Linked DNA regions of Microbulbifer sp. GL-2. The main gene of each other region encodes a partner of the protein of the gene in region 2 in a complex. Links are inferred from orthologs where the notes say so. Each region holds a gene or a part of one and is shown on either strand. Other genes may lie near its edges.

Region 1 (12,223 bases), 2.7 Mb from region 2 along the record:
CGGGCTCAATACGCAGCACCACAGGAGTGTAAGTGGGGTTGGTGGATTGGCGACGGCTGTACCAGCGCACCCCCAGGGCACCTGTCAGCAAGCCGAGTAACGCGCCTGTAACAGCACCAATTTCAGCGAACAGGTGGTCGCCCAACAGCGCCACCAGTACCAGGGAGATCAATGGGACCATATAAACAAGCAGGGTACTGCTGGTCAGGGCATTTTCGGCAATTCCAATAACTGCTATGTCATTCAGGGAGATTTTATCAGCGGGGAGACCATTTAAAACCGCCCGCACCCGCGTGGAGGAGGAAAAGAAGTCGCCGAGCAGGCCTGTGCCACAACCGGATTTAGCCTCACAGCCATTACAGGCACTGCGCTGGGTGGTTTCCACCCACACAGCGTCGGTTTCTATGGCCACAATTCGACCGCGCTCTTCCAGCAAGCAAATCAGCCTTTTTCGATGATGGAGCTAGCCACTCTGCGCGCCGTGGCGTCGGGGATTTCGCCTACCACTGTGACTGTATAGGCTACGCCTTTTACTTCCATGCGATCCATATATGCGACGGTGGCACCGCGAATAGCTCGGCCTTTGAAGTCTTCCAGCTCGGGGCCGAGACGCTGCACAAACACGGTGAAGACACCGAGACCATCACTAAAGACCATCATATCGCCGTCAGACAGGGGCTTCACTGAAACCACCTTGAATCCATCCGGCAGCCAGCGCACCTGCCAGCGGCTCTGGGATGCTTCGCAAGTACTGCGATTGTCGATACGTCTGGCGTTATTCGAAACGGCCTGTAAAGAGGAATCATCAACGGGAGACAAATCCAGCTGGACAAACTGGTAGCGCTCCAGCACACGCCCCTGGGTACTCACCAGCATGGTTTTAAGCGGCAGGCCTGTTTCCCGGTCTAGACTGACCACAAGACCCAGGCGGTAGCGATCGCGGGGCCTGGCTTCGATTACCACCGCATCCCGGTCCGCAATCCGCTCCTCACCCCGCAGGATAAACTGGTAGGCACGCTGCACCTGCTGCTGTCCCACCGCATTCCACAACGTAGTTCTGGCACTGGGGGAAGTGCCAAACTCACAGTTGCCGCCACTACCGTGACTGATCAATTCACGCGGCTCGCCGCTCAGGTAGCGGACCCGCTCAACCTGCTCACCATCTCGCACAGCATGTACCACTTGCAGGGTCTCCAGCATGCCGGCATGCTCGAAAGTGACCAAGCCACTGTACTCCAGCTCGCTGACAGCCTTGGCGAGTTTATTCAGCCATTGCTCAACCTCATTGCTGCCGGTCCTAGCACTTAGTGCACTGGACCCCATTAGCGTACTGGGGACAGCCGCCGAGGGTTCCATAACAGCCGTTTCTGCCATTACTGGCGCAACCGGATCGACCACCGCAGCCCCAGAAATCGCCGAGTCAGCTGCCGCAGCAGGTGCCATGCCAGGGTCTTCCAGCGCCGAACTTGCAGCTTGAGAGCTAGCCATATCCAGATTTACGGTGCCGGGAACATTCGGATCGACGCTGGTAGCCTCCTGTGCAAATGACAGCGGTACCAACAGAGAGGAAGCCAAAAACAGACTGCCGACCTTGCGGATTGAACTACTGATAAGACTCCCCCTGAATACGACTCTCGTCACACTACATTCCAACCTGTTCGCCGTAAGTCGCGCGGGCAAAGGGCACCATACCCTGGCTACCCACATGCGCGGCCTGTTCGGAGTGTTGAATCATCACTCGGTTCAAATGGCGCATCAACTCAGGCGTAGGCGCCTGCTGAATAACCGCCTGGCCAACGACGCCACCGCGCTGCTCCGGTACAAAGCGCGGAGTGGCCGTGCTCACCGAGCGAGTCGAGGGAGCCGGCACATAAAAACCGGATGGCTGTGGTGCCGACTGCACTACCGGCTGTGCCGGGCGCTCGATTTCGGCTACTTGGTCAATACCCTGCACAGGGTTCTGCTGGGTATCAGCAATCTGTTGTACCCCGAGGATTGCTGCGAAGGCTACTGTGGCCGCCACAGCACCGCGCGAAAGCGGGCGCCACCAGCGACTGTTAACCAGCCCGCTGGCTGATACAGTAGCGTGGTTCTCCCCTTTAGACAGGGGCTCTTCGAGATCGATCGCCGCCGAGATACTCGCGGACAGACCGCTATCTACAGGGGCGATTTGCTCGCGTCGCATAACGCTCGCAGCCAGTTGGTAGCGTGACCAGCGCTCACCCAACTCTTCAGAAGCTGCAGAGGACTTCAAAATCCGTTGCAGCTCCAACTCGCTGACTTCGCCATCCATAAGCGCCGAGAGCGACTCGTTGAGACGTTCCTGATGATTCCCGTGGGACATAGGGGTTAACCCTCTTGTGCAATCGTTTATTCGGTGCCCACACGCACCATAGTTGGTATGAGTTATGACCGAGCTCTCGGCGGTTGGTTTCCCCAAGAGGGAAAATTTCCCGCAAAATTAGCTTCTGTCACCCAGTGTTTCCGGCTCGCCGGCCATCACAGCCTGGACTGTCCGGTCTATCGCCTCCCGTGCGCGAAATATCCTAGAGCGCACGGTTCCTACCGGACACCCCATCACCTCGGCGATCTCTTCGTAGCTCAGTCCCTCCAGCTCCCTCAGCGTAACTGCTGAACGCAGATCCTCTGGCAGTGCGCGAATAGCGCGATGCACCGCGGTCTCCAGCTGGTCGCGAAACAGCTGGTTCTCAGGTGTCTCGTTGTCCCGCAATAAATCAGCACCCGAGTAGAACTCGGCATCCTCCAGATCCACATCGGAGGACGGGGGGCGACGGCTGCGGGAAACCAAATGGTTCTTAGCGGTATTAATCGCGATACGGTACATCCATGTGTAGAAGGCACTGTCACCGCGGAAATTGGCCAGTGCCCTGTAGGCCTTGATAAAGGCCTCCTGAGTTACATCCTGTACCTCACTGTGGTCCTTGATGAACCTACTGACTACAGCAACAATTTTGTGCTGATACTTGAGTACTAAAAGATCAAAGGCGCGCTTATCTCCCTTTTGAACCCGCTCTACCAGCTCACGGTCACTCGTTGACGCCTGATGCGCTGTCATCCCCAACTCCCATATCCAGCCACTCTGCGGGCGCCACTTCTACTTATTAAGAGACTGCCTGCGCAGGCGTTTCTTTTACTCTGTTGATGACACTGACAATAGGACATAAGTTCCACGTCAAATCGACGAATAATCAGGAGGCGCTATACTACGCGACCCTAAAAGATAAATGAAATCTATGAATGCCCAGGCAAACTACGACATTCTCGTAATTGGCAGCGGTGCCGCAGGCCTCACTCTGGCCATGCACCTTGCAGCCAAGTATCGCGTGGCCCTGCTCTCCAAGCAGCGGTTGCAGGACGGCTCCACCTGGTTCGCCCAAGGGGGGATCGCCGCGGTGCTGGATGAGATGGATTCGGTGGAGTCGCATATTGCAGACACATTAGACGCGGGTGCCGGACTCTGCCACCCAACGTCTGCTCGCTTCACGGTGGAGGAGAGCAACGCAGCCATTCACTGGCTGATCAATCAGGGGGTCGACTTTACCCGCGAAGGGGACGACTACCACCTGACCAAGGAAGGTGGGCACAGCCACCGGCGTATCATTCACAGTGCCGACGCTACCGGCAAAGCCGTGCACAGCACCCTACTGGTGAAGGTACTAAACAACCCTAATATCGATTGCTTCGAGCATCACGTGGCCATCGACCTGATCCGCCAACCCGCCCCTGAAAAAGGGCGTTTCCGCTGCGCCGGCGCCTATGTACTGAACAAGAACACCGATGAAGTGGAGCTGTTCCAGGCAAAGGCGGTCATACTCGCTACCGGCGGGGCCAGTAAGGCTTATCTGTATACCAGCAACCCCGACGGTGCCAGCGGTGATGGTATCGCCATGGCCTGGCGTGCCGGCTGCCGGGTAGCGAATATGGAGTTCAATCAATTCCACCCCACATGCCTGTATCACCCCAAAGCCAAAGCCTTCCTTATTACAGAAGCCCTGCGTGGAGAGGGTGCACAACTGAAGCTGCCCGACGGCAGTCGCTTTATGGGACGCTTCGATAAGCGCGGCGAGCTCGCGCCCAGGGATATCGTCGCCCGTGCAATTGACCATGAAATGAAACGCCTCGGCGCAGATTGCCTGTACCTGGATATCTCTCACAAAGATCCTGACTTTGTGCGCGAGCACTTTCCCACGGTATATAGCAACTGCCTTAAGTACGGTATTGATATTACCCGCGAACCGATCCCCGTGGTTCCCGCGGCCCACTACACCTGCGGTGGAATAATGGTGGACCAGCACGGTCGCACCGACCTGGATCAGCTGTACGCCATTGGCGAAACCACCTTCACCGGCCTGCATGGCGCCAACCGGCTGGCCAGCAACTCACTACTCGAGTGCCTGGTATACGCACGCTCTGCCGCCCTACACATCGAGGAACATCTGGATTCAGTACAGGCACCGCGCCGAGCACCTGACTGGGATGCCTCACGAGTGACAGACTCTGATGAAGATGTTGTAATCTCCCACAACTGGGACGAACTGCGTCGCTTTATGTGGGACTACGTGGGAATTGTGCGTACACGCAAACGACTGTTGCGCGCCCAGCACCGGGTAAAGTTGCTGCAACGGGAGATTCGAGAGTTCTATGCCAACTACCGCATCAGCAACGATTTGGTGGAGCTACGCAACCTGGCATTGGTTTCCGAATTAATTATCCGCTCCGCCCTAGATCGCCGCGAGAGCCGGGGCCTGCACTATTCCCTGGACTATCCAGGCCTGCGGGAACTGGCAATGGATACCGTGCTGGTACCAGAGAATTTCGCCAACCAGCGGCAATTCATCTAATCACACAGAAATAGCTCGGGCTGCAGTTCAACCTAACGGGAGAATCGCAGCGCCGCCTGTAATCGGCGCCAATCACTTGCATTAAGGGCGTCCTTTGCCAGTACCAGATACAGGCGCCGGCCCTGTAAGTCCCGCCCATTAATCACCAATAGCCAACGCCACAATACCAGCTCGCGACAAAACTCAAACTCACGCTCATCACCTTCAACCACTCGCCAGAACCAGCGTCGCTCACGAGTGGACAATGTTCCCACCATCAGCGTCAGGCGCCGCACTTCCCAATACGCAACCGCCAAAATAAGAAACAGCAAAGACCAGAATAACCAGGACGGTAGCCTGCAAAGCCATAAAAGAATTGCGGCTTGTAGCGTAGCCATTACCAAAAGGAGAAACAGGAGAGGGGACGGCGCAACGACACAGCTCAGGCGGGCGCTGCGCTCAAAATGGATAGAGGTGCTACTCCTGCAGGCCGGTATTGTCACGAATAATCTGCACTATGCGCTGAAGGTCCGGATCAGCCGGATCCTCGCGGCGCAGGAACCAGGCAAACAGATCCTGATCCTGCTCATCCAACAGCCGGATATAAAGCTGCTGATCCTCAGGCTCCAGAGTTTCGTAGACATTATCCAGAAATGGCAGCAGTACCAGGTCCAGCTCCAACATGCCGCGGCGACTGGCCCAAAACAGGCGGTTGCGATCCATACTTCTTTTCCAACCAGGTTAAAGAGCGCAGTATACCCGCTGCCCGTGCAAACTTGAAAAGGGGCGTTACAACCCCCAAGTAATGCCACCAAGACAACCTGAGGTGGCAGCACTATGGATCAGCAACAGTGGCAGGATTTTCTCAGCAGCGAAGGCGCCATTTGGGAAGGCGGCAGAGCCCACTTCCCCCTTACCAGTACTGATGACCCACAGGGGCTTCACCTGATTGATCTCGGCCCTCTAGGCGCCGTTTCCATTACAGGTCCCGACAGCCAGAAATTCTTGCAAGGCCAGCTCACCTGCGATCTGGTGAATCTGCCGGATGGGCACAGCACACTGGGCTCCCACTGTAACCCCAAGGGACGCATGATCAGCACGTTCAGTGCCCTGAAGCTATCCCAGAGTGAATTTATATTCCGCCTCCCCCGCGACCTGGCACCGATTGCCCAGCAGGCACTGGCCAAATACGCAGTATTTTTTAAGGCGAAGCTCACAGATATTAGCGAAGAGCACCATTGGCTCGGCTTACAAGGCCCGCAGGTAGCGCAACAGGCCGCGCAGCTACTGGGCTTCAAAGCGCCCTCCCCCGGCGAAGTTATTAATTTTGATTTTGATGGCGAGCGCTGCACCGTCCAGATAGTCAATGAATCCCAGCTGGCCCTATTAATTCCGGTCTCCAAGACACAGCAACTCTGGCAAAAGCTCTCCAGCGAATGCGAGGCTACGGGCTACGATATCTGGCAAAAAAAGCAGATAGAAGCAGGCATTCCCCAAGTTGATGCCGCCACCTCCGAAATATTTATCCCGCAGATGACCAATTTGCACTTGCTCGGCGGCGTGAGTTTTAAGAAAGGCTGCTATACCGGCCAGGAAGTAGTCGCCCGAATGCAATTCCGCGGCGCCGCAAAACGCCGTTTATATCGCGCAAAATGTGAAGGGGGCGACCTCCCCGCCAGCGGCCTGGAAATCTTCGGGGATGGAAAGCAAAGCATTGGCAACTTGGTTGAGGCCTGCCACAGCAAAGATGGCATTGAGCTGCTCGCGGTACTCACCATTGCCAAAGTCGCTGCTGGTGAACAACTTCATTTGAAAGACGGCCGCATCCTGGACATTCAGGAGCTCCCCTACGATGCAGATGATGATCCGTTGGCCTAATTAGAGTAACCGCAAATACTTCCAGGGCGGCTTATAGCCGTCCTTTCCATTCACTTCAACCTGCCCCCATCAACACTCAAAAAAATCGTATAAGATTTATTACCCTCCCTACTTAACTCTCTTATTACTAACCATTCCACAAATAAACCAGACACCTAAAAGTGCAAGCAAATAGAATAGCAATTAGCAATTAGCAATTAGCAATTAGCAATTAGCAATTAGCAATTAGCAATTAGCATGATTTATTCACGATTCAACCATCAATTGAATCGTTTCTCAACTCGAGCAACCACATAAGTTGCGCTTTAGCTTCTAATTTCAGGAAGCCGAATATTATCCAGAAAATGAATATTCATAAGTGGCCAATGAAGAGCTCACCTCACTCACAGGGAAAACGTCTACAACGACTAGAAATAAAGCACCGGCTTTACCTTTTAATAAAAAATATTGCAACCTTTGAAAAGGTCACCAAGCCACCCTGCTAGGTTTAATAATCCGGCCTTGGCTTTACTTATAGAGATAGACACTTCCATCTAAACTGAAAAACCTCTACCCTTCAAACGAACATGTCATATTTGGCCTAAAACAATCCAAATAAATATTAGCAGAACCAAAAAGCTAACTTGGACTTGTTGAAATCGGTGAATCTATACCCCTCACCCTCTCCATTGAAGGGAATCCCGTCACCATCCCCCTTACAGTAGACTTTGTAACTGCAAAAATGGACTTATTTGTTTTTAACTCATTTACAAGCTCAGAAAGATGGGCACCTTTACTGCAGAGGGCTTGAATCGCTGAATTGGTTCCATGAGACCAGATCCCAAATACCAGACATACACAACAGTCTCTCTGATAGGGATTCTCTGTTATAAATATAAAACCATAATCTTCAGTGATAGAACCCCCAGAAGTGTTCGACATGAAAACCCGACCATCTGTTTCATCACAAGCAAAGCGTCCTAAAAAGTCCATCTTAAATTTAGAATCGATCATTCTGGTTAACAATAAATCGCGACTCACTACATTGATAGCCGGGCCACCAATGCATATAAATGTTTTTTGATCATGCACAAAATTATGGGAGTCATGAAAAACCACCCTTCTTTTAGGGTATATTTCACTTATTCTATCCTTCAACATCTGTGTCGCAAGAGATTCATCATAAGGCATAAACAATACATTATCCGGGATAGGACTTTGTGTCTTTGTTATTTCTGAAAAAAGGGATTCTTGCTTAATCAATGGAAGAACGACATGAATGTCTGAACTGGAATCACCAAGAAATCTATCCAAAAGAGCTCTATAAGGCTTTGCGTCAAACTTCTTCTTACAGAAAGCTGCCGTGCCGATGAACAATGTAGTAAAACCCGCCTCTATAAAAGGGATAGATAGCCAATCAAGAACAGTATCTAGAAATAGAAATTCCACAGCACACTCCCCACCCGAAAAAATTTGACAAACCTGGAGTTTAATAAATTAAAAATCTAAAATCCCAGTATAAGGTAATGAACTTTTGCTTGCCGAAAAATATACAGGGATCCTGCAGGTAATTTTTGCAACGGGAGTTGCACCAAAATAGATCCAGATAGAAAAAATTAGCTACCTTTAGACAAGACCGAGCAAACTATTGGATATTGTTGAGCGATAGATATATCTGGGGGGCTAATTCGATTAAATACACGACGAACTTTCCATCCCGCTAATGCAGTCAACCTTAAAAAACACCCAATAACAACATCCAATACACTATATAGCCCCCCAATAGAATACTGATAATAGTTTTCATTTGAGGAGAGGCGATAAAATATCCTAACTAAAATATACCGAACTTAGCAAAAGGGAAGCCCCATAAGTACAAGAGGGCACTTCAGTTTGGTTTCTATAAATAAAATTACTGGGCATTAACCAAAAATCTAATTGGACTAGTCAAAAAATACCAGTCCATTCATTTAAAATTAATTATCAATCAGCGGGCGCCTAAACCTCTATAGCAACCCTGTGCAACTGGTTAGCCTCCGGCAATGCCCACTCAATCGGCTTTTCACCACGCTGCTGTAACCAGTGATTAGCCTGAGAAAAAGGCCGGGTACCAAAGAAACCTCGATGAGCTGAAAGAGGGGACGGGTGTGGCGCACGCAGTACCAGGTGCTTATTACGATCAATAAAGCTCCCCTTTTTCTGCGCATAGCTACCCCACAGCACAAAAACCAGCCCTTCGCGTTGTTCTGCCAGTTTGTGAATAGCGGCGTCGGTGAACTGCTCCCAACCACGCCCCTGATGAGCTCCGGCCTTGCTATCTTCAACCGTGAGAGTGGCATTTAGCAATAATACACCCTGCTCCGCCCAAGGCTGAAGACAGCCATGATGGGCAGGAGAAATACCAAGATCTGAGTACAGCTCTTTATAGATATTCTGCAGTGAAGGTGGGATACGTACGCCAGGCATCACAGAAAAGCACAAGCCATGGGCCTGGCCGGGGCCGTGGTAGGGATCCTGCCCCAGAATCACCACCTTTACCTGATCAAAGGGCGTGGAGTTAAAAGCATTGAAAATCTGTCCGCCAGGTGGGTAAATCCGCTTGCCTGCCTCTTTTTCTCCTCGCAGGAACTGGCGCAATTGAGCCATATAGGGCTCTTTGAACTCCCCCCCCATTACATCGAACCAGGAGGGATGAATCTTGATATTGTCCGGAACCGGCATCGTTAAACCTTGAGTATTTTCTGTACTTGTCTTCGCAGTTCCGGCACCACCTCTTCCTCAAACCAGGGCCTACGGCGCAACCATAAAGTGTTGCGTGGGCTGGGGTGTGGCAGAGGGAAGTAGCGGGCCGGCAGGGCATCACGGTAGTGGCGCACATTCTCTGTAATACTGCCATACCAATGCGGCAGGTAGTGGCGCTGGGCGTATTGTCCCACTAACAGGGTAAGTTGCAAGTTGGGAAGCTGCTCCAACAGGCTTTTGTGCCAGGTGGCAGCACATTCAGGGCGCGGCGGCAGGTCACCCCCCTTTCCACGGCCTGGATAACAGAAACCCATAGGGATAATAGCGATCAGGGATTGATTGTAGAAAGTTTCCCTTTCAACAGACAGCCAGTCGCGAAGCCGATCTCCAGAAGGATCATTCCAAGGGATACTGGTTGCATGGACTTTAGTACCCGGTGCTTGGCCGACAATTAGTAGACGCGCGGACTCCGACGCGTGAAGGACCGGATTGGGCCCCAGGGGCAGGTGCTCCTCACATAGGCGACAAGCACGTATTTCCTCCAGCAGTGCCGGCAACTTCTTAGCCACCACCTATCAAAAGCCCTCTGGTAAGGCCAGATGCAACATCAGCCCACGGCGGTCATGGGGAACCTGGGCACGACTGATATTGTTGTTATTGAAAACCACAAAGATGCCCTGATCATTCACAGCCAGCCCGGCACCATTACCACCAAAACGGGACACTTGATATGCATGCTCAGGCGATTCCTCATGATGACGATAAACCAGGCACCACTCCGCACTCAAGCCGGGTAGGGACCTACGACAGACCGCATGCGCATTGCTTTCCAGCGTAAATAGGGCATCATCGTAGTAATCAAGGCCTCTCAGGTTTTCCGGCCGACCACGGAAATCCAATCCATCGACGGGCGGCAGTGAGAGAACCTGAAACGTTCCATTGGGTTCCAGTTTAAGCAGCCCCCTGGGCTCCCGCTCTATTGCCACCCACAAGTTATCATCAACCTGCACAAGGCCCTCGCCGCCATTGTTGTACCTGAGCAGATATCCTCGATGTTTTATCGCTGGTGACCACACATGTTCTTGCCAATTCGCCCTGCCATCCCTGCCTATTTCCGCAACCCGGTTATAGCGTTCACTCACGACAAATGTGCCATCAGCTCTACAACAAACCCCGTGAAAGCGCATTGCAGATGCCGGCCGGAATAAATCCAGAATAAAGTGCCAGATGTTAGTAGGCTTTTCTCCCTTTGGCGCCCTCAACCCAAATAGGGTGATATGAGGCACTAGCTCAGCTCGCTCACCATTAACTTTAAGCGTATAAATTTCTTTAGGGTTTTTAGCAGAAATTGTGACAAGTTGATCACAAAAGCTTAATCCAGAGAGGCTTACACCTGCACTGTTATCTACCCAGTAGCTTGCCAGCATTTTGGCGGGAATAATTTCGGCACTCATTGCTTTTGATAACATGAGCATAAAAACAGGCACAAAGAAAAAACACTTAATCACGTTAATTCCAATTAATCGCAATAGCCGTCGAGCTGCTTGAGCCTATATCGCAATGAATACCTTCCACTACAAACCTAACTATTTGGTTCAAGGCAGATCCCAAATAAATAGCCAAGTACAACATCAACTACTTTCCCTCTAACATCTATTAATCAATGTCCGGGAATGCCAATTGCAACAGGAGTGCACGCCGATCCTTGGGGGCTGCACTACGACTGACATCACTGTTATCGAACACTATAAAGATACCCTCCTTACCAACAGCCAGCCCATCACCCTTTGCACCTTTGCGAGTTGCTTCATATTGCAGTTCAGAAGATCTCTCGTGCATTCGATAATCCAAGCACCAATCTGCTTTCAGACTTGGCAAGGTTCTTCGACACACAGCATGAGCATTTCCCTCCAATGTAAACAGGGCTCCATTATAATAATCAAGAGCTCCCAGGTCCTCGACTTCCCCACGAAAGTTCAAACCAGCAACCGGCGGCAGGGTAAAAAGCTGGACATCGCCATTGGGGCTGAGCTTCACCAAGCCGCGGGGCTCGCTCTCCATTGCCACCCAAAAATCATCACCGACCTTTACCAACCCCTCACTTGCGAGATTGAATCCCTGCATATACCCTCGGGCTTTTGCCTCTGACGACCACATGGTATCCAACCACCGGGCATTGCCCTGCCTGTCAATCTCAGCAATACGGTTATAGCGTTCGCTCACTAGATAAATGAGATTATCAGAGCAGGTAATCCCCTCAAAGTCCATTGCACCGGGCGGCCGGGTGAAATCCAGAATAAAGTGCCAGAAATTTCGGGGCTTATCTTTCTTTGGGACCAGCAGACTCGATAGCTTTAAATAGGATTCCAGCTTAGCGCGCCTACCTTCCAGCTTAATTTTAAAAATTTCTTCTGAATTTTTATCGGAAACGGTAAGTAGTTCACCATCACAAAAGCTCAATCCGGATGTACCCTCTCCGGCACTGCCGTCCAGCCAGTAATGAGTTATTTTTTTGGCAGGGGTGACTTCCGTTGTAAAACCTGCAGGTGACAGCAATACACCGGCAATTAAATAGAAATAGTGCTTTATCATGTGAGATCCAATTTACTGCAAAGTTGTTTAGCAATACAGATCTACCCCACCTCTAAAACTTTATCCCAAAATCTGACAGTTAATTCGAAACCTGATCAAGGGAAGAAAGGTCGCAGCTCCCTGATAACTATTCAGCACTACCGGGAAAACCCAGCTGTAGAAAGAGTGCACGGCGATCCTGAGGGTCCGCG
Region 2 (12,327 bases):
CGCTCGGCAACCACAACCCCTTCTTCCGAGGCTTTGTGCGCCAGCATTGGACCGCGTACCACATCACCGATGGCCCATACGCCCGGGGCGGAAGTCATGCACAAATCGTTAACGTAAACGAAACCGCGCTCGTCCATTTTCACACCGGCATCTTCAGCCAGCAGGCCTTCAGTGTAGGGGCGACGGCCAACACAAACGATTAATTTATCGAAGGTTTCATGGTGCTCCTTACCGTCTTTATCCTGGTAAGTGACAACCACCTCCTCGCCCTTCACCTCGGAGCCGGTAACACGGCAAGCAAGGCGGATATCCAGGCCCTGCTTTTTGAAGATCTTCTGGGATTCTTTGGCTACCTGCTGATCCATGATGGCCAGGAACTTGTCCATAGCTTCCAGAACCACAACTTCGGAGCCCAGGCGATTCCATACGGAGCCCAGCTCCAAACCGATAACGCCAGCACCAATCACACCCAGACGCTTGGGCACTTCAGTGAATTCCAGGGCGCCAGTGGAATCGACAATAATTTTGTCGTCTACCGGAGCGGGGGGAATATTCACGGGAACAGAGCCTGAAGCCAGGATCACATTTTCCGCCTCGTATACACTGGCGTTGCCTTCGTCGTCGGTCACTTCCACTTTCTTGTTGGACAGCAGTTTGCCGGTACCAAAAATGGAGGTCACTTTATTCGCGGTGAACAGGCCAGCCACACCACCGGTCAGCTTTTTAACGATCTCGCCCTTGCGCTCAATCATCTTGCTGACATCCATCTTGACCTTGCCGACTTCAATGCCGTGCACGTCGAGGGCATCTTTGGCTTCGTGGTATTTCCACGAGCTATCCAGCAGAGCCTTGGACGGAATACAACCGACGTTCAGGCAGGTGCCACCGTTTACGTATTTGCCTTCCTTGTTTTTCCACTTCTCAATACAGGCAGTTTTCAGGCCCAGCTGAGCGGCACGGATGGCAGCGACATAACCACCAGGACCAGAGCCAATTACGATTACGTCAAATTTTTCCGACATGATCAATTCCAGATATTTCTAATGCAGTGTGATCGAGGGGGCCCGTGGGCCCCAGAAAGTATTTCTTAGACTTCGAGCAGGATACGCGCCGGATCTTCGATCATTTCCTTGATCGCCACCAGGAAGCCAACTGCCTCCTTGCCATCAATCAGACGGTGATCGTAGGAAAGCGCCAGGTACATCATCGGCAGGATTTCCACCTTGCCGTTTACCGCCATTGGGCGCTCCTGGATTTTATGCATGCCCAGGATTGCAGTCTGCGGCGGGTTCAGGATCGGGGTGGACAACAGGGAACCGAATACACCACCGTTGGTGATAGTAAAGGTACCGCCAGTCATCTCTTCGATGGAAAGCTTGCCATCACGGGCGCGCACACCCAGATCGCGAATATTGTTTTCCATGTCCGCCAGACCCAAATTCTCTGCGTTACGCAAAATGGGCACAACCAGCCCCTTCGGAGAGGATACCGCTACACCAATATCCTGGTAACCGTGATAAACAATATCGTTACCATCAATGGAGGCGTTTACCGCCGTATAGCGTTTCAGCGCTTCTACTGCAGCCTTTACGAAGAAGCCCATAAAGCCCAGGCGGGTACCGTTGTGGGTCTTCTCGAACAGGTCCTTGTAGTTTTTGCGCAGGTCCATTACCGGCTTCATGTTCACCTCGTTAAAGGTGGTCAGCATGGCGGTGGACTGGGAAGCGTCGAGCAGGCGCTCGGCGATTCGCTTGCGCATACGGGTCATGGGAACACGTTTTTCTACACGCTCACCCGGTGCAACCGCAACCTCGGCAGCAACCACAGGCGCCGCTGCCGCGGGTGTAGTGCCGGCCTTCATAACGTCTTCTTTGAGAACGCGGCCACCCTTACCAGTGCCTTCCACACCAGTCAGGTCAACGCCTTTTTCCGCCGCCATTTTCTTGGCGGACGGCATAGCGATTTTCTCGCCAGCAGCAGGTGCTGCGGCGGCAGGCGCCTCAGCCTTCTCTTCTGCCGGAGCGGCTGCGGCACCGGCACCCGCCTCAAACTTGGCGATCACTTCATTGGAGAGAACGGTATCACCCTCTCCCTTGATGATCTCGGAAAGTGCACCGTCTGCCGGTGCAACCACTTCCAGTACCACTTTATCAGTTTCAATATCCACGATCAGTTCATCGCGGGACACGGCTTCACCGGGTTGTTTGTGCCAGGTGGCGACAGTACCGTCCTGAACGGATTCCGGGAAAGTTGGCGCTTTAATCTCGATCGTCATTTTTCCTGTTTCCTGAGATTGTCTCTGCTTAAAATACTGCCGCCCGTTACTTGACGGTCAGCGCCTCGTTGATGAACTTATTCTGTTCTTCCAAGTGCGTGGACATATAGCCCGCCGCAGGTGCCGCTGATGGAGCGCGGCCCACATATTCCAGATCCAGCTTCGGATGCGTTTCCGCCAGCAAGCGACGCAAATGGTGCTGGCTGGCATACCAGGCGCCCTGGTTCATGGGCTCTTCCTGACACCACCCGACACTCTTGATCTTCTTGAATGCTGACACCGCTTCCACGAACTCTTCGTCCGGGAAGGGGTACAGCTGTTCGATACGCACGAACGCTACATCTTCCTGCTCGCGCTCCATGCGCGCTTCCAGCAGGTGGTAGTACACCTTGCCGGAACAAAGGATCAAGCGCTTGACCTTGGCCGGGTCCACGCCCTGATCCTGTATCACATTGTGGAAACGGCCTTCGGCCAGTTCTTCCAGACTGGACGTGGCCAGCTTGTGACGCAGAATCCATTTCGGGCTCATAATCACCAGCGGGCGACGCATTGGGCGCACCGCCTGGCGGCGCAGCAGATGGAAAATCTGTGCCGGGGTGGTGGCATTACATACCTGGATATTGTGCTCGGCACACAGCTGCATAAAGCGCTCCAGGCGCGCGGAGGAGTGCTCCGGGCCCTGGCCTTCATAACCGTGTGGCAGCATCAGCACCAGACCGCACATACGGCCCCATTTGTGCTCGCCGGAGGTTATGAACTGGTCGATTACGACCTGAGCACCGTTGGCGAAGTCACCGAATTGAGCTTCCCACACAACCAGGGATTTCGGTGTGGTAGTGGCATAGCCGTACTCAAATGCCAGTACCGCCTCCTCAGACAACAGGGAGTCGTACATGTAGAACGGCGGCTGGTCCTCAAACATGTTCTGCAGAGGCACGTAGCACTGACCGTCTTTCTGGCTGTGAATTACCGCGTGGCGGTGAGAGAAAGTGCCGCGACCTACGTCTTCCCCGGTGAAGCGGACCATGAAGCCCTCTTCCAGCAGGGTGCCGTAGGCCAGGGTTTCCGCCATGCCCCAGTTGAGCGGCAGTGCGCCACCAGCCATCTTGCGACGGTCGTCATAAATCTTGGAAACCTGGCGCTGCATCACTATGCCATCGGGCACAGTAGTCATGCGATTGGCCACGTCCTGCAGCTTCGGCATTGCAAAGCTGGTATCCGCAGGCACCTGCCAGTCATGGCCCAGGTAGGGGCTCCAGTCCACAAACATGGATGAGTCCGGTTTTTTTACCAGACCAGTGGCCACATCTTCACCGGCATCCAGCTTATCGCGGTAGTCGTTCGCCAGCCTGTCCGCAGCCGTTTTGTCCAGGATGCCCTCACCCACCAGTTTCTCAGAGTAAAGAGTGCGAGTGGTTTTATGCTTGCGGATGGTCTGATACATCAACGGCTGGGTGCCGGACGGGTCGTCAGTTTCGTTATGGCCGCGACGACGGTAGCATACCAGGTCGATAACAATGTCTTTCTTGAATTCGTAGCGGTAGTCCACAGCCAACAGCGCCGCTAGCACGACCATTTCCGGGTCGTCGCCATTTACGTGCAGCACCGGCGCATCGATCATCTTGGCGGGGTCGGTAGAGTACTCGGTGGAGCGGGCGTCTTCGCGCTTACTGGTGGTAAAGCCCACCTGGTTGTTCAGCACAATGTGCACAGTACCACCGGTGTAGTAGCCGCGGGTCTGTGACATCTGCAGGGTTTCCTGCACAACACCCTGGCCGGCAAAGGCCGCATCACCGTGGATGTTGATCGGCATAACCTTCTCGCCGGCAGCATCTTTGCGGCGGTCCTGACGGGCACGCACGGAGCCAACCACTACCGGCGCACTGATTTCCAGGTGTGACGGGTTAAAGGCCAGTGCCAGGTGCACTTCACCACCGGGAGTCATCACATTGGAAGAGAAGCCCTGGTGGTACTTCACATCACCGGAGGTATCCAGGGTTCTCTTACCCTCAAACTCCTGAAACAGATCCGCAGGGTTCTTGCCGAGGATATTCACCAGAGTGTTCAGGCGGCCACGGTGTGCCATACCAATCACAATTTCCTTCACCCCATAGGTACCGGAGCGACGGATCAGTGCGTCCATCATCGGAATCAGGCTCTCACCACCTTCCACACCAAAGCGCTTGGTGCCGGGGTACTTGGAGTCCAGATGGCGCTCCAAGCCCTCTGCGGCGGAAAGTCGCTGCAGGATTTCAATCTGGATATCGGTGCCGAAGTTGGCTTTGGACTGGCTGCGCTCCAGGCGCTGCTGAAACCACTGCTGCTCTTCCAGGTTGGAGAGATGCATGATCTCCGCACCCAGGTTGCCGCAGTAGGTGCTCTCCAGTCCCTCTACGATTTCACGCAGAGTGGCCTCTTCCTTGCCGAGAAACAGACTGCCGGTATTAAAGGTGGTATCGAAATCACCTTCAGTAAGGCCGTGATAGCTCAGCTGCAGATCGGGCACCTGTTCGCGAGCCATCAGGCCGAGCGGGTCCAGGGTGGCCTTCTTGTGACCGCGGTGGCGGTAGGAATCGATCAGCTGCAGAACCTTGATCTGCTTGCGCTCATGCTCAAGGTTGACAGAGCCGGAACCGGAGCCCGGCGCCGCTACCGGGCGGGCGCGATGCTTGCTGAGCAGTTCGAAGTGCTGGCGCACCGCGGCGTGGGAAACGTCACTGCTGCCACCAACGCGGGGGAGGCTATCAAAGTAATTGCGCCACTCCTCCGGTACACCGTTGGGGTCGTGCAGATAGGTCTCGTAAAGCTCCTCCACGTAGGCGGCATTGCCCCCGGAGATATGGGAGCTACGCCACAGCTGCTCCATGGTACTTTCGTGCATTTTGATGCCTACCTCGATTGCAGTGGGCTTCTGTTTGCCTAAGCCACTGCGCTTTCCTTTCACTCACAAAAGGGGAGGCGCATAAAGCCACCTCCCCTTTTCAATTAAGTACCGGCTTTCACCGGCTTTGTCATTAGATAAGCGCCTTACCTGGCACCGAACCCGCTACAAGCGGGCTCTAACGGGCCAATTGATGGCCCGGAGATCCCCTATACCGCACGGGTCAGAAGCATATTGCGAATATGACCAATGGCGCGTGTCGGGTTCAACCCCTTCGGACACACATTTACACAGTTCTGGATACCGTGACAACGGAACACACTGAAGGGGTCGTCCAGGTTGGACAGACGCTCGTCAGTAGCCAGGTCGCGGCTGTCCGCCAGGAAACGGTAGGCCTGTAACAGGCCGGCCGGACCGATGAACTTGTCCGGGTTCCACCAGAAAGAAGGACAGGCGGTAGAACAGCAGGCGCATAGAATACACTCGTACAAGCCGTCGAGCTTCTCGCGGTCCTCAGGGGACTGCAGGCGCTCAATGGCCGGGGCCGGAGTGTCGTTCTGCAGGTACGGTTCGATTTTCTTGTACTGCTCGTAGAACTGCTCCATATCCACAACCAGGTCGCGCACCACCGGCAGACCGGGCAGCGGGCGCAGCACCAGCTTATCTTTAGGCGCGGCCTCAGACAGTGGCGTAGTACACGCCAGGCCGTTGCGACCGGAAATATTCATGCCGTCGGAACCACACACACCCTCGCGGCAGGAGCGGCGGAAGGACAGGGTCGGGTCCTCGGCCTTCAGCAGTTCCAGTACGTCCAGCACCATCAGGTCTTTGCCCTTGGTGTCCAGCTCGTAGTCCTGCATGTACGGCGCTTTATCAGCTTCCGGGTTGTAACGGTAAATGCTTACTTTCAACATACTCTATTCCGCTCCCGAATCAGTAGGTCCGAGCTTTCGGTTCAAAGGCTTCCATGGTGTTCGGTGCAAAGTTTACCGCACGCTTGCCGACACGCTTTTCGGTCGGGAAGTACATGGAGTGACACAGCCAGTTTTCATCATCGCGTTCCTGGAAGTCTTCGCGGGCATGGGCACCACGACTTTCAGTGCGAGTCTCTGCGGCAACTGCGGTGGCTTCGGCAACTTCCAACAGGTTCTGCAGTTCCAGGGCTTCAACACGGGCAGTATTAAAGGCGCGGCTTCTGTCATCCAGGCGAACATTTTCGATACGCTCGCGCAGATCGGCCAGCTTCTTAACACCATCCGCCATATAGTCACCGCGACGGAATACACCGAAGTGATTCTGCATCACACCCTGCAGCTCTTTGCGCAGGTCTGCAGCCTTTTCACCGGTCTCATTTGTTTCGAGGCGATTCAGGCGCGCCATTGCTGCTTCGATATCAGACTCGGAAGCTTCGCGGTGCTCGATACCCTCACGCAGGGCTTTTTCGATAAACAGGCCAGAGGCGCGGCCAAACACGACCAAGTCAAGCAGTGAGTTGCCGCCCAGGCGGTTGGCGCCATGCACGGATACACAGGCAACCTCGCCACAAGCGTAGAAGCCATCGATAACCTGATCATTGCCGGCGGCATCCTGGGTCAGGGCCTGGCCGTGAACGTTGGTGGGAATGCCGCCCATCATATAGTGACAGGTGGGGACAACCGGGATCGGCGCTTTGACCGGATCGGCATGAGCAAAAGTCTTGGACAGCTCACAGATACCGGGCAGGCGGCTGTTCAATAATTCTTCGCCCAGGTGGTCGAGCTTCAAGTATACGTGATCGCCTTCCGGGCCACAGCCGCGGCCATCGAGGATCTCGAGGACCATGGAGCGGGCCACAACGTCGCGCGAGGCCAGGTCTTTGGCATTGGGCGCATAGCGCTCCATGAAACGCTCGCCATCCTTGTTTACAAGGTAGCCACCCTCACCGCGACAGCCTTCTGTCACCAGTACACCGGCACCGTAAATACCGGTCGGGTGGAACTGCCACATCTCAATGTCCTGCACGGGCATTCCCGCACGCAGGGCCATACCTACACCGTCACCGGTGTTGATGTGCGCATTGGTTGTGGAGGCGAAGATACGGCCTGCACCACCGGTGGCGAATACGGTCGCCTTGGATTTGATAAATACCACTTCGCCATCTTCGATGCACATGGCGATCACACCAACAACGGCACCGTCCTGGTTCTTCACTAGGTCAATCGCGAACCACTCGTTGAGGAACTCGGTTTTGTGCTTGACGTTGTTCTGGTACAGGGTGTGTAACAACGCATGGCCGGTACGGTCAGCCGCCGCACAGGTGCGCGCAGCCTGGCCGCCACGACCGAAGTCTTTGGACTGGCCACCAAAAGGACGCTGGTAAATACGACCTTCTTCGGTACGGGAGAAAGGCAGGCCCATATGTTCCAGCTCGAACACGGCTTCCGGGCCAACAGAACACATGTACTCGATTGCGTCCTGGTCACCGATATAGTCGGAACCCTTGACGGTGTCATACATATGCCAACGCCAATCGTCATTGGGGTCGGAACTGGCGATCGCACAGGTGATACCGCCCTGGGCGGATACTGTGTGTGAACGGGTCGGGAATACTTTGGTGATTACCGCAGTCTTATAGCCCGACTGGGCCATCTGCAGGGCCGCGCGCATACCCGCACCGCCGCCACCAATTACAATTCCGTCAAATGAAATAGTACGCATGTTCGCCATTGCTTATACACCCCAAAGAATTTCAATGCCCCATACCGTGTACAGCACGGCAACGGCAGCCAGCACCACCTCTACGAGCAAACGCAGCACAGTGGCTTTACCGCCCATCATCCGATTGGTGATGTAATCGGTAACCACAGACCAGAGGCCAATCCAGGCGTGAATAATGGTGGACAACAGGGCAACCAGACTGAATACGCGCATCCAGCGCTGGGCGAACAGCTCAGACCAGGCCTGGTAGCCAAAGTCTTTGGTGAAGAGGATAAAGCCCACTATAAAGAGGACATACGCGAGCAGTATAACTGCGGTAACTCGTTGATAGAGCCAGTCGAAAGTACCACTACGGCCAAAGCTGGTTACTGTTCTTACCACAACCATACCCCCACTAAAAGAATAAGGATTACACTCACCACCAGCACTGCGACGGCACTGCGGCGACCACCTTCGAGGCTCTCACCCATCCCCATATCCATAAACAGGTGACGCACACCCGCCAATAGATGGTAAATGAGAGCTGCCAGGGAGGCCCACAGGATGAGCTTGGCTGGGATACTATTAAATGCTGCCGCAACATCGGCGAAGCCCTGCTCTGATTCCAGGCTGGCATCGAGCATGCAGAGCAGAAGCGCTACAACGGCGAAAAGAACAACGCCGGAAATACGATGCAAAATGGAAACCAAAGCGGCAGCGGGAAGCTTTATAGTGGAAATGTCTAAATTGACAGGTCTGTTTTTGTTCACAGGAAAAACACCTTGTTGCCCTGAACGACCGGGCGCCCGTTAGCTTTTCAATGGAGGGACGAGCGGCTTGCTGATCACTTTGTACTCGACCTGATGAAGCCTTGTACAAAGTAGCCGTACCATGGCGCAAGCCGCGCGGATTATAGGCATTCAATACTCAAAACACAACGAACGCCTTGGAAAGTACTGGCTTTGAGTCGCCTGAAGACCTGTCATTTGGCGCCGCGGGATTTCCGCAGATTTTCACGCCTCACTCCAGGCAAAAGCTCTACAGGCCTGCCCCGTCGCCGGATATCCTGTTGCCCGCAGACTGATGGTCCACTCCTTTTGGTTTGACAATTTGAGGCCCGGCACTTAAGTTTGGCCCGCTCAAAAGGCTGCCAGCACCCGAAAAGACTAGGAAAAGGCTGCCATAAGAACAGTTTTAGGAGTCCGCAATGTCCGATAAAAAAGCGCAACTCACAGTCGATGGTATCGACGGCGCAATAGAAATGCCCGTTCGCTCCGGCACCCTCGGCCCCGATGTTGTCGATGTCGGCAACCTGACCGGCAAAGGCTTATTCACCTACGACCCGGGCTTCGTATCTACTGCCTCGTGCGAATCCAAAATTACCTTTATCGATGGTGGCAAGGGCCAGCTGCTGCACCGCGGCTACCCCATCGAACAACTTGCAGAAAAATCCGACTACCTGGAAACCTGCTACCTGCTGATGAATGGCGAACTGCCAAGCGCTGAACAGAAGAAGACCTATGTAGACACCATCATGTCTCACACCATGGTGCATGAGTCCCTGGTGAGCTTCTTCAAAGGCTTCCGCTACGACGCACACCCCATGGCCATGATGTGCGGTGTCGTCGGTGCTCTGGCCTCTTTCTACCACGACTCCCTGGATATCAACAATCCAGAGCATCGTGAAATCTCCGCCCATCGTCTGATTGCCAAAATGCCAACCCTGGCAGCAATGTGCTACAAACACTCTCAGGGCATGCCCTTCATGTACCCGGATAATAGCCGCAGCTATTCCGAAAACTTCCTGCACATGATGTTCGGCAACCCTTGTGAGACTAGCAAGATCGATCCGATTGTCGCCAAGGCAATGGATATCATCTTCCTGCTGCACGCAGACCACGAACAGAACGCCTCCACTTCTACAGTGCGCCTGGCAGGCTCCTCCGGTGCCAATCCATTCGCCTGCATCTCCTCCGGTATTGCCGCCCTGTGGGGACCAGCTCACGGCGGCGCCAACGAAGCGGTATTGAATATGCTGCAGGAAATTGGTGACGAGAGTCGTATTGATGAATTCGTGAAGCGCGCCAAAGACAAGAACGACCCCTTCCGCCTGATGGGCTTCGGCCACCGCGTCTATAAGAACTTTGATCCACGCTCCCGCGTAATGCAGGGCATTTGTGACGAGGTTCTGGGTGCCATGGGCGCTGAGAATGATCCACTGCTGAAGATCGCCAAGAAGCTCGAGAAGATAGCCCTCGAAGATGACTACTTCGTGGAGAAAAAGCTCTACCCGAACGTAGACTTCTACTCCGGCATTATTATGAAAGCTATCGGCATTCCCACCGACATGTTTACCGTGATCTTTGCCACCGGCCGCACCGCCGGCTGGATCGCCCACTGGAATGAAATGATTTCCAACCCGTACAAGATTGGCCGCCCTCGCCAGCTGTACACCGGCTACCCCCAGCGCGACTACACCCCATTGGAACAGCGCTAAACAGACCTGAAAAAAACCCGGCATTGCCGGGTTTTTTTGACTTCACGAAAATTATATATTCAAGACTATTTCAATAGCGCAACAACCATTCCCCAGGGGAGTGTGACGCACATCTCATTTTGTAAATTTTGCCCAAATCCTCTTATCTACCTGGCAGTAAAACTGCTGTCATCCAATGTAAAATCCGCGCTCCCGGGCTATAGAGAAATAGCGCTGCACTCCCACCAGGCAGCTGCTTTCCATCCGCGGAATTCCTTACTCGTACAAACAAAAAAGCACAATATCTATTAAGGGCACAGCACATGCTTAGCTTCATCTCCGGTATGTTCCGAAGTAGCAAGTCGGAAGAATCTACCGACCTGGAAGAAAAATACACCCGCAGTACTTATGCCAGCCCCAAAGGCGCACGTACAATTTCCTACGACCCAACATTAATTAAGGCCCTGGAAGATGATCACCGTCACCTCATCGGTATTTTCCAGCGTATGTGGTCCGAAGGCTTTGAGAAGCAAAACTATCGCCAGCTTTCACAGCTGTTGACCCAGTTTAAGTCCGGTTTCCAGGCACACCTGATCAAGGAGAACGTGCGCTTTTACGTTTATCTTGAGCAGGCCCTGGCCGGGGATGCCCATACCCTGCAGGTAGTCAAAGACTTCCGTACAGATATGAATGAAATTGCCAACGCCGTAGTACAGTTTTGCAAGCGTTATAATCACGAAGCGTTTACCCAAGAGATGGTGCGCGACTTCAAAATGGATTACCAAAAAATTGGCGAAGCTCTTACTCGCCGCACGGCCCTGGAAGAAAAAGAACTCTACGTGCTCTACCAGCCCTCCTAGCAAATACCCCTTAGGCCAGTGGGGTGTACTATTACTTCAGCCCCGCAGAAATTGAGCGCAAGCCGCTAAGTAAGCAACTACTCATTACACAAAATTCCACTGGTAAACCTCTGCAGCCCACAAGGACGGGGCGCATTTTTTCAACCAGCAACACCACTCCCACACTTTCGTTAATCAAATTTTCCCCGGAAATTAATTTTTCGCAAGCTTGCGAGCAAAATAGATTTTCAAAATCCATCACACAGGTATCCGCACAACTTTTTTTTGCAGCTTAACCAGGCCCCAAAAAAGTGCGTAATTACAAGAACTTAACAAAACTTTCCATCCAGACCTCCCTAAACTTCCTATTCTCTATCGTCATTACCATTCAACACTAGACGTTTATTTAATTTTGTTTAAACATAGAGGAATTAGAATTTAAAAAAACTTTTCGCGGTGGGATATTGGTCTAAGAAGTTCTGATAGCTTTATGGCTTAAAAACAAGAATGACAAACAGGCCAGTAGTAGAAGCCGGAGTACTTGGGGGAAACATGACTGAACTAGAAAGTTCAGCTGCTCGACAATATTCACCAGATAGCACCCACACTAATGACAGCAGCTATCCAATTTACGTGGTTGTTGGAACAGGACCTGTCGGTGTCCGATGCGCACAAAAACTTCTGGAATTCTGTGATGAAGCTCAAATTGTTATCTACGGAGCAGAAATAGAATCACCCTATAACCGGGTAAAGCTATCGCAGTACCTCTCCCGTCACGTAGACCGCGAGGAGCTCGACAACCCAATACTTGGTAAAAGTGACCATAGGCTCGCCGAATATATTGATCGCAAAGTTGTTGCTATAGACCGTGCAAAAAGAACGGTGACCGATGCCGAAGGTAACATACAACCCTATACCAAGCTGATCCTAGCTACAGGCTCCAACCCGACAATCCCCAAAATTCCCGGGGCGGACCTGCCAAGCGTTTACCCCTTTCGCAGTCTGCGCAACACCAATGACCTTATTGATTTGCGTGAGCGCCATGCCGATATTTGTGTTATCGGCGCCGGCGCGCTCGGCCTTGAGGCAGCAACCGCATTAAAGACCCCCAAAAATACCGTCACCCTGCAATCGCGCGGCAAATTACTCAGCGGACTGCTTGGCGAAGAAGGTGAAGAGT

Evidence for each region.
Region 1: the proteins of sdhA (region 2) and GL2_RS00215 are in contact, whole or in part, in a crystal structure (PDB 6C12), measured with the Escherichia coli proteins. The link is inferred for Microbulbifer sp. GL-2 from one-to-one orthologs.

What each region holds. Positions count from the first base shown.
Region 1 is NZ_AP019807.1:43,472-55,694, forward strand. What follows is about bases 3,942-6,880. They hold GL2_RS00215 (succinate dehydrogenase assembly factor 2), read right to left. Parts: upstream 5,565-6,880; coding sequence 5,319-5,564; downstream 3,942-5,318. Other genes in these bases: nadB (L-aspartate oxidase), read left to right, coding at 3,942-4,862; GL2_RS00210 (protein YgfX), read right to left, coding at 4,895-5,239; GL2_RS00220 (folate-binding protein YgfZ), read left to right, coding at 5,679-6,719. Also shown: GL2_RS00185 (SoxR reducing system RseC family protein), read right to left, coding at 1-436; GL2_RS00190 (MucB/RseB C-terminal domain-containing protein), read right to left, coding at 442-1,641; GL2_RS00195 (sigma-E factor negative regulatory protein), read right to left, coding at 1,643-2,344; RNA polymerase sigma factor RpoE, read right to left, coding at 2,462-3,076; more of nadB, read left to right, coding at 3,255-3,941; GL2_RS00225 (hypothetical protein), read right to left, coding at 7,338-8,147; ung (uracil-DNA glycosylase), read right to left, coding at 8,697-9,419; GL2_RS00235 (uracil-DNA glycosylase family protein), read right to left, coding at 9,422-10,012; GL2_RS00240 (esterase-like activity of phytase family protein), read right to left, coding at 10,016-10,894; GL2_RS00245 (esterase-like activity of phytase family protein), read right to left, coding at 11,097-12,032; GL2_RS00250 (SdiA-regulated domain-containing protein), read right to left, coding at 12,160-12,223. UniProt on the Escherichia coli protein: An FAD assembly protein, which accelerates covalent attachment of the cofactor into other proteins.
Region 2 is NZ_AP019807.1:2,749,751-2,762,077, reverse strand. What follows is about bases 5,477-8,423. They hold sdhA (succinate dehydrogenase flavoprotein subunit), read right to left. Parts: upstream 7,863-8,423; coding sequence 6,090-7,862; downstream 5,477-6,089. Other genes in these bases: sdhC (succinate dehydrogenase, cytochrome b556 subunit), read right to left, coding at 8,228-8,423; sdhD (succinate dehydrogenase, hydrophobic membrane anchor protein), read right to left, coding at 7,866-8,234; GL2_RS12005 (succinate dehydrogenase iron-sulfur subunit), read right to left, coding at 5,477-6,070. Outside these bases: lpdA (dihydrolipoyl dehydrogenase), read right to left, coding at 1-1,022; odhB (2-oxoglutarate dehydrogenase complex dihydrolipoyllysine-residue succinyltransferase), read right to left, coding at 1,088-2,275; GL2_RS12010 (2-oxoglutarate dehydrogenase E1 component), read right to left, coding at 2,322-5,156; more of GL2_RS12005, read right to left, coding at 5,366-5,476; more of sdhC, read right to left, coding at 8,424-8,602; gltA (citrate synthase), read left to right, coding at 9,040-10,329; GL2_RS11980 (hemerythrin domain-containing protein), read left to right, coding at 10,632-11,168; GL2_RS11975 (hypothetical protein), read right to left, coding at 11,200-11,406; GL2_RS11970 (FAD-dependent oxidoreductase), read left to right, coding at 11,700-12,327. UniProt on the Escherichia coli protein: Two distinct, membrane-bound, FAD-containing enzymes are responsible for the catalysis of fumarate and succinate interconversion; the fumarate reductase is used in anaerobic growth, and the succinate dehydrogenase is used in aerobic growth.